DNA from 3 places in the Kluyvera chengduensis genome. Region 1 is predicted to be linked to each of the others. Evidence: predicted binding sites of a transcription regulator. Region 1 holds the regulator's gene; each other region holds the start of a gene.

Region 1 (4,526 bases):
GGTGCCATCGCGCACCCACAGCATACCGATGCAGCCGACCGCAAAAATGGTTAACCCCGTCAACAGAATAGGCTTACGACCATAGCGATCCGACAGCGGTCCCCACAACAGTTGTGCGACGGCGAAGCCGGCCAGAAACAGGCTGAGGCTCGCACTAACGGCGGAGGCCGGCGTTTGCAGGTCTTCCTGAATGGCGGCAAAAGCCGGGAGATACATATCGGTGGCCAGAAATCCTAATACGCTCAATCCCGCGAGCCAGACTAAAAATCCTTTCCCAGGTTGCATAAACTTCGCCCTTTTTATCATGAGTAAACGATGCCGCTGAGTGTAGAGAGTGCATAACGGCTTGTGAAACGCTAATATTTGCGTCATGGATTCAAAATATTTGAAGGCAAAAAATGTGGTCTGAATATTCTCTGGAAGTGGTTGATGCAGTCGCGCGCAACGGCAGCTTTAGCGCCGCGGCGCAGGAATTACACCGCGTGCCTTCTGCGGTGAGCTACACGGTACGCCAGCTTGAGGAGTGGCTCGCCGTGCCGCTGTTTGAACGACGTCATCGCGACGTAGAACTCACCCCAGCGGGGGCGTGGTTTTTGAAGGAAGGACGATCTGTTATCAAAAAAATGCAGATCACCCGTCAGCAGTGCCAGCAAATCGCTAACGGCTGGCGCGGACAGTTGGCAATTGCTGTCGATAATATCGTGAAGCCTCAGCGTACTCGTCAGCTCATCGTCGATTTCTATCGGCATTTCAGCGATGTGGAACTGATTGTTTACCAGGAAGTATTCAACGGCGTCTGGGATGCGCTGGCTGACGGTCGTGTGGAGCTGGCGATTGGCGCCACCCAGGCGATTCCGGTCGGCGGTCGATTCGCGTTCCGCGATATGGGGATGCTCAACTGGCACTGTGTGGTTGCCAGCACGCATCCGTTGGCCCGGATGGACGGTCCGCTTAGCGACGACGTGTTGCGCAACTGGCCGTCGCTGGTGCGGGAAGATACGTCGCGATCTCTGCCGAAGCGTACGACCTGGCTGCTTGATAACCAGAAACGTGTGGTCGTACCGGATTGGGCCTCTGCGGAAACCTGTATCTCGGCCGGGCTTTGCGCGGCAATGGTGCCTGGACATCAGGCGCAGCCGTGGCTGGAAAGCGGAGAGTGGGTAGTGTTACAGCTTGAAAACCCGTTCCCGGATGCCGCCTGTTGTCTGACGTGGCAGCAAAGCGAAGCGTCGCCGGCCTTGAACTGGCTGCTGGAGTATCTGGGGGATAGCGAGACGTTAAATGAAGAGTGGTTACGGACACCCGAGTAGGGTGTCCGTGGGTAACGCTTAGCGGCGGTAGTCGCGGAACGGACCGTCGGCTACGGAGCGACGTTCGATGAGACGCGGATGCACCTCAATCGATTGCGACGTCTCGCGCTTGCTGACGATACGATCCATCAGCATATTGAAGGCCGTTTCGCCGAGTGAATCTTTCGGCTGATGAATAGTGGTCAGTGCTGGGGTGAAGAAACGAGAGTTGCGCACGTTGTCATAACCGATCAGCGAAATATCCTGCGGTACGCGTAGCCCCATTTCATCGGCCGCACACAGGGCACCCATCGCCATAATGTCGCCGCCGCAGAAGATAGCGGTAGGGCGCGGATGCTGTGACAGGATTTGTTGCATCGCGCGATAGCCTGACTCAGGCTCAAAGTCACCCTGCACAATCCAGTTGGCTGGCACGTTAATTTGCGCTTCTTCCATGGCCTTCATAAAGCCCGCCAGACGGCCAGCGCCGGTGTTACGCTCCAGAGGACCTGGGATCACGCCAATGTCGCGGTGCCCGCGCTCAATCAAGTAACGGCCCGCGGTGTAACCCCCTTCAAAGGCGTTATCGATAACGGAGTCGGTAAAGTCCGCTTTGGCTTCACCCCAGTCCATCACGACCATCGGGATGTGACGGTACTCTTCCAGCATCGTCAGCAGCGACTCTGGGTATTCAGAGCACATGACCAGCAGGCCATCAACGCGCTTTTGCGCCATCATTGACAGGTAGGCGCGCTGCTTTTCCAGGTTGTTCCAGGCGTTGCCCAAAATTAGGGTATAGCCTTTCTCAAAGCAGTTTTTCTCAACAGCTTCGATAATTTCGGCAAAGTAGGCCGCTTCGCTGCTGGTTGCCAATAAGCCAATCGATTTGGTGTGGTTGACCTTGAGACTACGGGCAACGGCGCTTGGCGAGTAGTGCAGCTCTTTAATAGCCGCCCAGACGGCTTCACGTGTCTCTTCAGCCACAAAACGCGTCTTGTTAATTACATGTGATACGGTTGTAGTGGAAACGTTTGCGCGCTTCGCTACATCTTTAATAGTTGCCATTCCATCTCACTCCAGACCCTGGCCTGCCCCTGATAAAATCGAAAGGAAAACGTTTGCCTTCACACACCCTGACGCAATTTTATGGATTGCGATTCGCCGGGAAAACGATACAGGACGACAGGAGGGGGTCAATGGCCGGTACGCTTATAAATAAGCGTCGAATTTTGACTTATCCTGGCGCAAAGTGGAAGAGCAAAAACCAACATCCTGCTAAAACTGTGAAGATTTTTGCGCAATACTGTGCAAAAATGAGTTAGCTCAGTTTTGCTGTGGAAATAAAAAGGAGAAAAAATTGATGAGTACCGAACTTAAGCTGTCGCTCTCTACCACCGTTATTACGCTGGCGCTGATTGTCGCCGCCGCGTTGACTGCTGTTCTGCACTAATTCCTCTGCGAGGGAGCGTCCGCTCCCTCCTGTTAGATTATTACCTGATTCGCAATAATCTTTTGCTGTTTTGCACACTTCTGTTTTTCTGTGATTGATGTCATGCTTTTGCATTATGTCCTTATGCCGCGTCTGTGGTGCGGCCAATCGGAGCTTAAGCATGAAAATTAACTTCCCCTTACTGGCGTTAGCCGTCGGTGCCTTTGGCATCGGCACCACCGAGTTCTCGCCGATGGGGCTTTTGCCGGTCATCGCTAAAGGGGTGGACGTCTCCATTCCTGCGGCTGGGATGCTGATCAGCGCCTATGCGGTCGGCGTGATGGTCGGTGCGCCGTTGATGACGCTGCTGCTTTCTCATCGTGCTCGTCGTAATGCGCTGATTTTTCTGATGGCGATTTTTACCCTCGGCAACGTGCTCTCTGCCATTGCGCCGGATTACACCACGCTGCTGTTGTCGCGCATTATTACCAGCCTTAATCATGGCGCATTCTTCGGTCTGGGCTCGGTGGTGGCGGCGAGTGTCGTGCCAAAACATAAACAGGCGAGCGCAGTAGCCACCATGTTTATGGGGCTGACTATCGCGAATATTGGTGGTGTGCCTGCCGCGACGTGGCTGGGCGAAACCATCGGCTGGCGCATGTCGTTCCTGGCGACCGCCGGGCTTGGCATTATCGCGATTCTGGGTCTGTGGTTCTCGCTGCCGAAGGGCGGGGCGGGCGAAAAACCGGACGTGAAACGCGAACTGTCGGTGCTGGTGCGTCCGCAGGTACTATCAGCGCTGTTAACCACCGTGCTGGGCGCGGGCGCGATGTTTACACTCTATACCTATATTTCTCCGGTGCTGCGTACCATCACTCACGCCACTCCGGGCTTTATTACCCTGATGCTGGTGCTGATTGGCGTAGGCTTCTCTATCGGTAACTACCTTGGCGGTAAATTCGCAGACCGCTCGGTGAGCGGGACGCTGAAAGGCTTCCTCGGCTTGCTGATGGTGATTATGCTGGCCATACCTTTCCTTGCGCAAACGCAGGTAGGTGCGGCGTTCAGCATGGTGGTCTGGGGTGCGGCAACCTTCGCGGTGGTGCCACCGCTGCAAATGCGCGTGATGCGCGTGGCTCACGAAGCACCAGGCCTTTCTTCCTCGGTGAATATCGGGGCGTTTAACCTGGGTAACGCACTGGGTGCGGTTGCGGGTGGGGCGGTTATCTCCGGCGGTCTGGGGTATAGTTTCGTGCCGGTAATGGGGGCGATAGTGGCGGCTCTGGCGTTACTGGTTGTTTTCCTCGGCGGACGTTCTCGCGGTGAAGAAGCCCTGGCCAGCCAGTAAAAACAAAAACGCAGAAGGTCTCCCTTCTGCGTGATACGAGATAACCCGGCGAAGCGTTGCGATGCCGGGTTATTTTTTTGCTTACGCTGCCAGATTCTTAGCGACGAATTCCCAGTTAACCAGAGCCCAGAAGTGCTCCAGATAGTTTGGACGCGCGTTGCGGTAATCGATGTAGTAAGCGTGTTCCCACACGTCAACGGTCAGCAGCGGCGTCGCGTCGGTGGTCAGCGGGGTCGCTGCGTTAGACGTAGAGACGATAGCCAGGGAGCCGTCGGCTTTCTTCACAAGCCAGGTCCAGCCAGCGCCGAAGTTTTTAACCGCGGCATCGGTGAACTGCGCTTTGAATTCAGCGAAGCTGCCGAAGGATTTGGTAATGGCTTCAGCGACTGCACCGGTTGGTTCGCCACCGGCGTTTGGTGCCAGGCAGTTCCAGTAGAAGGTGTGGTTCCAGACCTGCGCG
Region 2 (4,526 bases), on a different contig from region 1:
CTGTTTCAAAATTGCGTTAGTCACTGATGGACGACTGTCCGGAGCATCCGGTAAAGTGCCGTCAGCGATCCACGTAACCCCTGAAGCCTATGACGGTGGGCTGCTGGCGAAAGTGCGAGATGGCGACATGATTCGCGTCAATGGCCAGACCGGCGAGCTGACGCTGCTGGTTGATGAAGCTGAACTGGCCGCACGCCAACCGCATATTCCCGATCTGAGCGCTTCGCGCGTGGGGACAGGCCGTGAACTGTTTAGCGCATTACGGGAAAAACTGTCCGGTGCAGAGCAGGGCGCAACCTGTATTACCTTTTAAGATGACACGTTTTGTAGATCTGGCGAGAGAAAATTTCTGATGAAAAACTGGAAAACAACTGCAGAAGCAATCCTGACCACTGGCCCGGTAGTACCGGTAATCGTGGTTAACAAGCTTGAGCACGCCGTACCAATGGCGAAAGCGCTGGTTGCTGGTGGCGTACGCGTACTGGAAGTGACGCTGCGTACTGCCTGTGCGATGGACGCTATCCGCGCTATCGCAAAAGAAGTGCCGGACGCTATCGTGGGTGCGGGTACAGTGACCAACGCTCAGCAGCTGAAAGAAGTGACCGAAGCTGGCGCGCAGTTTGCTATCAGCCCAGGCCTGACTGACAACCTGCTGAAAGCAGCTACCGCGGGCACCATTCCACTGATCCCAGGTATCTGCTCCGTGTCTGAACTGATGCTGGGTATGGAACACGGCCTGAAAGAGTTCAAATTCTTCCCGGCTGAAGCGAACGGCGGCGTGAAAGCGCTGCAGGCGATCGCGGGTCCATTCTCCCAGATTCGTTTCTGCCCAACCGGCGGTATCTCTCCTGCGAACTACCGTGACTACCTGGCGCTGAAAAGCGTTCTGTGCATCGGCGGCTCCTGGCTGGTTCCGGCTGACGCGCTGGAAGCAGGCGATTACGATCGCATCACTAAACTGGCACGCGAAGCCGTTGAAGGCGCGAAGCTGTAAGGTGTTCGCTGCACTCGGCCTGATAGCCGGGTAAGCAAAAAAGGGCGGGTATGCGTAAGCAGCCCGCCTTTTTTCTTATCCCTGAACCACGACTGCCGCCGCGGCGATTTTGGCGCGTTCCACGGCTGCTTCAACGCTGTCTGCCGTTGCCAGCGCGACGCCCATGCGACGAGAACCCGCAATATCCGGTTTGCCGAACAAACGCAGCTGTACGCCAGCATCCAGCGCATTTTGTACCTTATCAAAGGTGACGTTGCGGCTGGTCAGCGTCGGCAGCAGTACCGCAGAAGCGGACGGGCCGTACTGGCGAATGGCACCAATCGGCAGGCCAAGGAAAGCGCGGACGTGCAGAGCAAATTCCGACACATCCTGCGAAATCAGCGTCACCATGCCGGTATCGTGTGGGCGAGGGGACACTTCGCTGAATACCACATCATCACCACACACAAACAGCTCGACACCGAACAGACCGTATCCGCCCAGCGCCAGCACCACCTCGCGGGCGATCTCCTGCGCGCGCGACAGCGCCAACTCGCTCATCTGCTGCGGCTGCCAGGATTCACGATAGTCACCATCCTCCTGACGGTGGCCGACAGGGGCGCAGAAGTGGACGCCATCGACGGCATTAACGGTCAGCAGTGTGATTTCGAAATCAAAATTAACCACGCCTTCCACAATTACCCGGCCAGCACCGGCGCGACCGCCTTCCTGCGCATACTGCCAGGCCTGCGCCAGCTGATCTTCACGGCGAATAAAGGTCTGGCCCTTGCCGGATGAACTCATCACGGGTTTCACAATGCACGGCAGACCAATATCGGTGACTGCCTCGCGGAACTGCGCTTCGCTATCAGCAAAGTGGTAGGCGGAGGTTGGAAGCTTGAGGGTTTCCGCCGCCAGACGGCGAATGCCTTCGCGGTTCATCGTCAGTTTGGTCGCCAGTGCGCACGGCACTACCTTCTGGCCCGCCTGCTCAAGCTCAATCAGCGTATCCGTGGCGATGGCTTCGATTTCCGGCACGATAAAGTGCGGTTTTTCCTGCGCAACCAGCGCTTTCAGTACGTTGCCATCAAGCATATTGATAACGTAAGCGCGGTGCGCGACGTGCATCGCTGGCGCATCGGCGTAACGATCGACGGCGATCACTTCGATGCCTAAGCGCTGGCATTCGATCGCCACTTCTTTCCCTAACTCACCTGAACCCAGAAGCATTACGCGCGTCGCAGCGGGACGCAAAGCTGTTCCTAATAACGTCATTACCCATTCCACCGTCTATCCAAAGTTTGGCGCATTATAAACGAAAACGTTTGCGTCTGTCTTGCGAGTGGCGAAAAAGGCGGATGAAACGTAGGATGAGGACAGCGGTTAAGTTGGCAATGAGCGCGACTTTTGCCAGGCTTAATAATGAATTAACACAACAAGAAGAATAACGAGATGCCACCTAAAGCGAAACGGATACCCCACACCATGACATTGCATGGTGATACGCGCGTCGATAACTACTATTGGCTTCGCGATGACACCCGCACCAAACCGGCGGTGCTTGACTATTTACAGCAGGAAAATACCTACGGGCGTGAAGTGATGTCCTCCCAGCGCAGTCTGCAGGATCGCGTGCTGAAAGAGATTGTCGACAGGATCCCCCCGCGTGAGGTCTCCGCGCCTTATATCAAAAATGGCTATCGCTACCGCCAGGTTTTTGAGCCGGGACGCGAATATGCGATGTATCAGCGTCAGGCGTTAGACAGTGATGAATGGACATTGCTGATTGATGAAAATAAGCGGGCGGCGCACAGCGAGTTTTATACCCTGGGCGGGTTGAACGTGGCGCCGGATAATAACCTGCTGGCGGTGACCGAAGATTTCCTTTCCCGCCGTCAGTACAGTCTGCGCATTCGTCATCTGAAAAATGAAACCTGGCTGCCGGAAGTGATTGACGAGGTCTCACCGGGCGTGGTGTGGTCAAATGACTCCCGCGTGCTTTACTACGTTCGTCAGCACCCCACGACGCTGCTGCCGTGGCAGGTCTGGCGGCATCAGGTTGGGGCATCTACGGAACAAGATGAACTTATCTATGAGGAGCAGGACGAGACCTTTTACGTCAGCCTGCACAAGACCTCTTCGCGCCAGTACGTGGTGATTGTGCTCTCAAGTACCACGACCAGCGAAATGCTGTTGCTCGATGCCGACCAGGCAAACGCCCAGCCGCGCGTCTTTGCGCCGCGTCGTAAAGACCATGAGTACAGCCTCGATCATTATCAAAATCAGTTTTACCTGCGTTCTAACCGCGATGGCAAAAACTTCGGTTTATATCGCAGTGAATCCTGGGAAGAGGCTGACTGGCAAACCCTCATTGCGCCACGCGATGCGGTGATGCTGGAAGACTTCACGCTGTTTCGTGACTGGCTGGTGGTAGAAGAGCGGCAGCGTGGTTTAACCAGCCTGCGCCAGATCCATCGTCATCGCCAGCAGGAAACGGCCATCGCCTTTGATGACCCAGCCTACGTGACGTGGATTGCCTACAACCCGGAACCGGAAACGGCCTGTCTGCGCTATGGCTACTCGTCGATGACCACCCCTGACACGCTGTTTGAGTTGGATATGGACAGCGGAGAACGCCGCGTGCTGAAGCAGCAGGAGGTGAAAGGTTTTGATGCCAGCCGTTATCGCAGTGAGCGTCTTTGGATTACCGCACGTGACGGCGTAGAGGTCCCGGTTTCACTGGTTTACCGCCATGAACATTTCCGTCGGGGTAAAAACCCGCTGTTGGTTTACGGCTACGGTTCTTACGGTGCCAGCATGGACGCCGACTTCAGCAGCAGTCGATTAAGTCTGCTTGACCGCGGCTTTGTCTTTGCCATCGCCCATATTCGCGGCGGCGGTGAACTGGGGCAGTTATGGTACGAAGAGGGGAAATTCCTTAAGAAGAAAAATACCTTCAACGATTATCTTGATGCCACTGAAGCGCTGTTGGCCAAAGGCTACGGCGACCCCTCGCTGTGCTATGGCATGGGCGGTAGCGCGGGTGGCATGTTGATGGGCACGGTGATAAATGAACGTCCCGACCTGTTCCACGGCGTCGTGGCTCAAGTGCCGTTCGTTGATGTCGTGACCACCATGCTGGACGAGTCGATTCCGCTAACCACCGGCGAATTTGAAGAGTGGGGCAATCCGCAGGAAGAAACCTACTATCACTATATGAAATCCTACAGTCCATACGACAACGTGAGGGCGCAGGTTTATCCGCATTTGCTGGTGACATCGGGGCTGCATGATTCCCAGGTGCAGTACTGGGAACCGGCAAAATGGGTCGCTAAGCTGCGTGAGCTGAAGGTAGATGACAATCTGTTGCTGCTGTGCACCGAGATGGACTCCGGTCACGGCGGGAAGTCCGGACGCTATAAAAGCTATGAAGGCGTGGCGCTGGAGTTTGCGTTCCTGATTGCCCTGGCGCAGGGAACGTTGCCGGGGCAATCCGAGCGTTAATTACTGCTCGAGATAGTGTTTAAGCGTTACGCGCAGTTCCGGGCTCATG
Region 3 (4,526 bases), on a different contig from region 1:
AACCACCACTTTGCGGGATTTCAGCTCAGCAATCAGCGTGCTGTAGTCGTGAACTTCACCGGTGGTCCCAACCTGCTGGAGCAGCACGCCGAAGACGTCCTGATGCTCCAGCGCTTTGTCAGCGTCGTCGACAATCACGTCAAAGCCGAAGGTTTCCGCACGGGTACGGACCACGTCCAGAGTCTGCGGATGCACGTCGGCTGCCACGAAGAAGCGGTTGGCGTTCTTCAGTTTGCTCACGCGCTTCGCCATCGCCATTGCTTCAGCCGCCGCGGTGGCTTCGTCCAGCAGAGAAGCGGAAGCCATATCGAGGCCGGTCAGATCCAGCGTGACCTGCTGGAAGTTGAGCAGCGCTTCCAGGCGACCCTGAGAGACTTCTGGCTGATACGGAGTGTACGCGGTGTACCAGCCCGGGTTTTCCAGCATGTTGCGCTGGATAACCGGCGGTAACTGTACCGGGGTGTAGCCCATGCCAATGTATGACTTAAAGCGCTTGTTGCGACCGGCAATGGCCTTCAGCTCCGCCAGTGCGGCGAATTCTGTGGTGGCCTCACCTACCTGCGGCGGCGTAGCAAGCTGGATATCTTTCGGCACGATCTGCGCAATCAGTGCGTTTAATGAATCCGCGCCAACTGTTTTGAGCATCTCTTGCTGCTGCTGGGCATCCGGCCCGATGTGACGTTCAATAAACGCGCCACGGTTTTCAAGCTGGCTTAAAGTCTGTGTCATGAGCGATGGTTCCTGAAACGTGCGGTGAATCGTGATTGTCTAACTGACCTGCCCGGTGGCGCTTCGCTTACCGGGCCTACGGGATGTAGGCCGGATAAACGCCGTGCCATCCGGCACAACCTTACTCGTCTTCTAATAATGCTTCGTATGCGGTCGCATCCAGCAGCGCGGCAACTTCCGCTTCGTCGCTGGCTTTGATCTTGAAGATCCAGCCACCCGCGTACGGTTCGCTGTTCACCAGCTCCGGCGAGTCACCCAGCTCTTCGTTTACGGCAACGATCTCACCGCTGATTGGTGCATAGATATCGGATGCCGCTTTAACGGATTCCGCCACGGCGCAGTCGTCGCCCGCGCTAACGGTCGCGCCGACTTCCGGCAGGTCAACGAAGACCATATCGCCCAGTAATTCCTGTGCGTGTTCGGTGATGCCAACGGCGTAACTGCCGTCAGCTTCTTTGCGCAGCCATTCGTGTTCTTTACTGTATTTCAGTTCTGCTGGTACGTTGCTCATCAAAAAATCTCCAGAATAAAAAAGGCTTACGCGACGGCCTTGCCGTTACGCACAAAAATAGGTTTCGTGACTTTGACCGGCATTTCGCGGTTGCGGATCTGCACGATCGCCGTCTCGCCAATCCCAGCCGGGACGCGAGCCAGCGCAATACTATGGCCTAAGGTTGGCGAGAAAGTCCCGCTGGTGATCACACCTTCGCAGGCGTTGCCATGTGCATCGGTAAAGCGCACCGGCAGTTCACCGCGCAGCACGCCTTTTTCGGTCATCACCAGACCGACCAATTGTTCGGTGCCTTTTTCACGTTCCAGTTCCAGCACGTCGCGACCAATAAAGTTGCGGTCTGCCGGTTCCCAGGCGATGGTCCAGCCCATGTTGGCCGCCAGCGGAGAAACGCTTTCGTCCATTTCCTGACCGTACAGGTTCATCCCGGCTTCCAGACGCAGCGTATCGCGCGCGCCCAGGCCGCAAGGCTTCACGCCCGCCTGCACCAGCTTCTGCCAGAAATCAGCGGCCTGCGCTTTTGGCAGGGCGATTTCATAACCCGCTTCACCGGTATAGCCAGTGGTCGCAATAAAGAAGTCACCCGCCTGCACGCCAAAGAACGGCTTCATGCCTTCCACGGCGTGACGCTGCTCATCGGTGAAGAGCGTGCCCGCTTTCGCCTGCGCGTTCGGCCCCTGTACGGCAATCAGCGACAGGTCATCACGGACGGTGATATCGATGGCATAAGGTTCAGCGTGTTGGGTAATCCAGGAGAGGTCTTTTTCGCGGGTGGCGGAGTTTACGACGAGGCGGAAATAATCTTCGGTGAGGTAGTAGACGATGAGGTCATCAATCACGCCGCCCGATGCATTCAGCATACCGCTGTAGAGCGCCTTGCCGGGCTTGGTGAGCTTGGCAACGTCATTTGCCAGCAGGTAGCGTAGAAACTCTCTGGTCCGCGGCCCGTGCAGGTCAACGATGGTCATGTGCGACACATCAAACATTCCGGCATCGGTACGCACCGCGTGGTGCTCATCAATCTGTGAGCCATAGTGCAGCGGCATCATCCAGCCGTGAAAATCCACCATACGCGCGCCACATAACACGTGCTGGTCATACAAAGGCGTTTGTTGAGCCATCATGTCCTCGTTGAATATATCGCACCACAAAACCAAACGCCGACGCCCATTCGGGCACCGACGCAAACGTTCTCTTTTCCCTGAACTTACCACCGAACATCGTGGTAAACCATCCTGAAAAAGGGGACATCACATTAGCTTATGACCAAAAGTCGCGAAAAATAATACAGAGGAATCAACTGCAAAAAAGCGAAATACGCCACATTTAATTAACAACAACGGTTAATGATTCAGCATAAGATAATATTTTATGCGTAAAACAGGGCGAATTTTCCGTAACATGAAAACGCATGGATTAATAAAACTAATGCGAAAAATGGCGTGAAATTAGAATTTTTCAAATGAGGAAGGAGACTCCCGGTAGAACCACCGGGAGTAAAAGTGTGAGCGACTTAACGAAGCCACTCAGGGAGGTCGTTCAGCCCCATCGCCTGACGAATCAGCTGCGGCTTCACGCCGGGTAGCGTATCGGCCAGCGCAAGACCGAGATCGCGCAGCAGTTTTTTCGCCGGGTTTTCGCCGGCAAACAGCTCGCGGAAACCCTGCATGCCCGCCAGCATCAGCGCGGCGCTGTGCTTACGGCTACGCTCGTAGCGACGCAGATAGAAATGCTGACCGATATCTTTGCCCTGCGTATGCAGACGACGCAGCTCTTCAATCAGCTCGGCGGCGTCCATAAAGCCCAGGTTTACGCCCTGCCCAGCCAAAGGGTGGATGGTGTGCGCCGCATCGCCAACCAGCGCCAGGCGGTGAGCGGCAAACTGACGCGCATAGCGACCGGTCAACGGGTATACCTGACGTTCGCTCTCTACCTTGCACAGCCCCAGGCGGTTATCAAAGGCGATATTCAGCTTCTGGTTAAATTCAGCGTCATCGGCCTGCTGCATCCGTTCTGCTTCCTGCGGCGACAGCGACCAGACTATCGAACAAAGATGTGGGTCGGAGAGCGGCAGGAAGGCCAGAATGCCGTCGCCGTGGAAGCTCTGACGCGCAACGGCGTCGTGCGGCTCTTCGGTGCGAACGGTTGCCACCAGCGCGTGGTGACGATAGTCCCAGAAGGTCAGCGGAATATCCGCTTTACTGCGCAGCCAGGAGTTCGCGCCGTCTGCGCCGACCACCAGACGCGCAGTCAGCATATTGCCGTCTTTCAGCGTCAGGAACGCTTCGTTCTCGCCCCAGACCACCTGTTGAAGTTCTGCAGGAGCCATCAGCGTGATGTCACTACTGCGCTCGGCTTTCTGCCACAGCGCGTGGTGAATCACCGCGTTTTCAACGATATGGCCGAGATGACTGTAGCCCATGCTGCGGTCATCAAACGCAATGCGGCCAAAGCTGTCTTTATCCCACACTTCCATGCCGTGATAGCAGCTGGCGCGCTGGGCCACGATGGCCGACCAGACGTCCAGTTTGGTGAGCAGCTTTTCGCTGCCCGCATTGATGGCGGAGACGCGCAGCGCAGGCGGCGCATCGGCGGCAAGCGCCTGCGGAAGCGACTGTTCCAGCACGGCAACCCGCAGGCCGCTGCCCTGTAAACCGCAGGCCACCGCCAGCCCAACCATTCCACCGCCTACGATGGCAACATCAACACTTTGCACATTAACTCCTTAACTGCTGATTAGCGGGCGACCCAGCCCAGCGTCCGCTGCGCCAGCACATCGCGTGCAGGGGTAAATAATTCCATTGTCATCAGGCCCACGTTGCGCCCGGCCACCAGTGGCGCCCAGCGGTTGGCGAACAGATGCACCAGCCCGTCGGTGACGCCAATCGTGGCCGCTTTGTCTTGTGCACGCTGACGCTGATAATGACACAGCAGCGAGTAGTCGCCGATATCCTGATTGGCCTCGTACGCGCTCGCCAGATGTTCCGCCAGCGTCATCACGTCACGCATGCCGAGGTTAAAACCTTGTCCGGCAATGGGATGTAACGTCTGCGCCGCGTTGCCCACTAGCGCCAGGCGGTGCGATACCGTTCGGGTTGCGGTGGTCAGCGACAGTGGGTAAACGCTGCGCGCGCCAGCGTGGGTAATTCGGCCTAAACGCCAGCCGAACGCGTTCTGTAGCGCCTGGCAAAACTCAGCGTCTGACCAATTGAGTACATCGTCATGGCGCGCCAGCGGATGGCACCACACCAGCGAGCAGCGATTCTGCGACATCGGCAGCATGGCG

Evidence for each region. Region 1 encodes PurR, which represses purine synthesis genes. Its sites were predicted from a motif close to CANGCAAACGTTTGCNTG; they were not measured.
Region 2: a site for PurR is predicted at 2,288-2,305, ahead of purT (formate-dependent phosphoribosylglycinamide formyltransferase). Genes of this name have one in related genera too.
Region 3: a site for PurR is predicted at 2,421-2,438, ahead of gcvT (glycine cleavage system aminomethyltransferase GcvT). Genes of this name have one in related genera too.

Annotation. Positions count from the first base shown of each region.
Region 1 covers NZ_JBIQOI010000002.1:111,640-116,165, reverse strand. Annotated here, with positions in the region: gene punC (purine nucleoside transporter PunC) at 1-285, opposite strand, end outside; gene punR (DNA-binding transcriptional activator PunR) at 399-1,310, shown strand; gene purR (HTH-type transcriptional repressor PurR) at 1,329-2,354, opposite strand; gene cydH (cytochrome bd-I oxidase subunit CydH) at 2,650-2,739, shown strand; gene ACH1XZ_RS06140 (MFS transporter) at 2,900-4,066, shown strand; gene sodB (superoxide dismutase [Fe]) at 4,148-4,526, opposite strand, start outside.
Region 2 covers NZ_JBIQOI010000001.1:743,067-747,592, forward strand. Annotated here, with positions in the region: gene edd (phosphogluconate dehydratase) at 1-313, shown strand, start outside; gene ACH1XZ_RS03440 (bifunctional 4-hydroxy-2-oxoglutarate aldolase/2-dehydro-3-deoxy-phosphogluconate aldolase) at 353-994, shown strand; gene purT (formate-dependent phosphoribosylglycinamide formyltransferase) at 1,070-2,248, opposite strand; gene ptrB (oligopeptidase B) at 2,426-4,477, shown strand; gene exoX (exodeoxyribonuclease X) at 4,478-4,526, opposite strand, start outside.
Region 3 covers NZ_JBIQOI010000005.1:13,954-18,479, reverse strand. Annotated here, with positions in the region: gene gcvP (aminomethyl-transferring glycine dehydrogenase) at 1-729, opposite strand, end outside; gene gcvH (glycine cleavage system protein GcvH) at 851-1,240, opposite strand; gene gcvT (glycine cleavage system aminomethyltransferase GcvT) at 1,267-2,361, opposite strand; gene ubiI (FAD-dependent 2-octaprenylphenol hydroxylase) at 2,754-3,956, opposite strand; gene ubiH (2-octaprenyl-6-methoxyphenyl hydroxylase) at 3,977-4,526, opposite strand, start outside.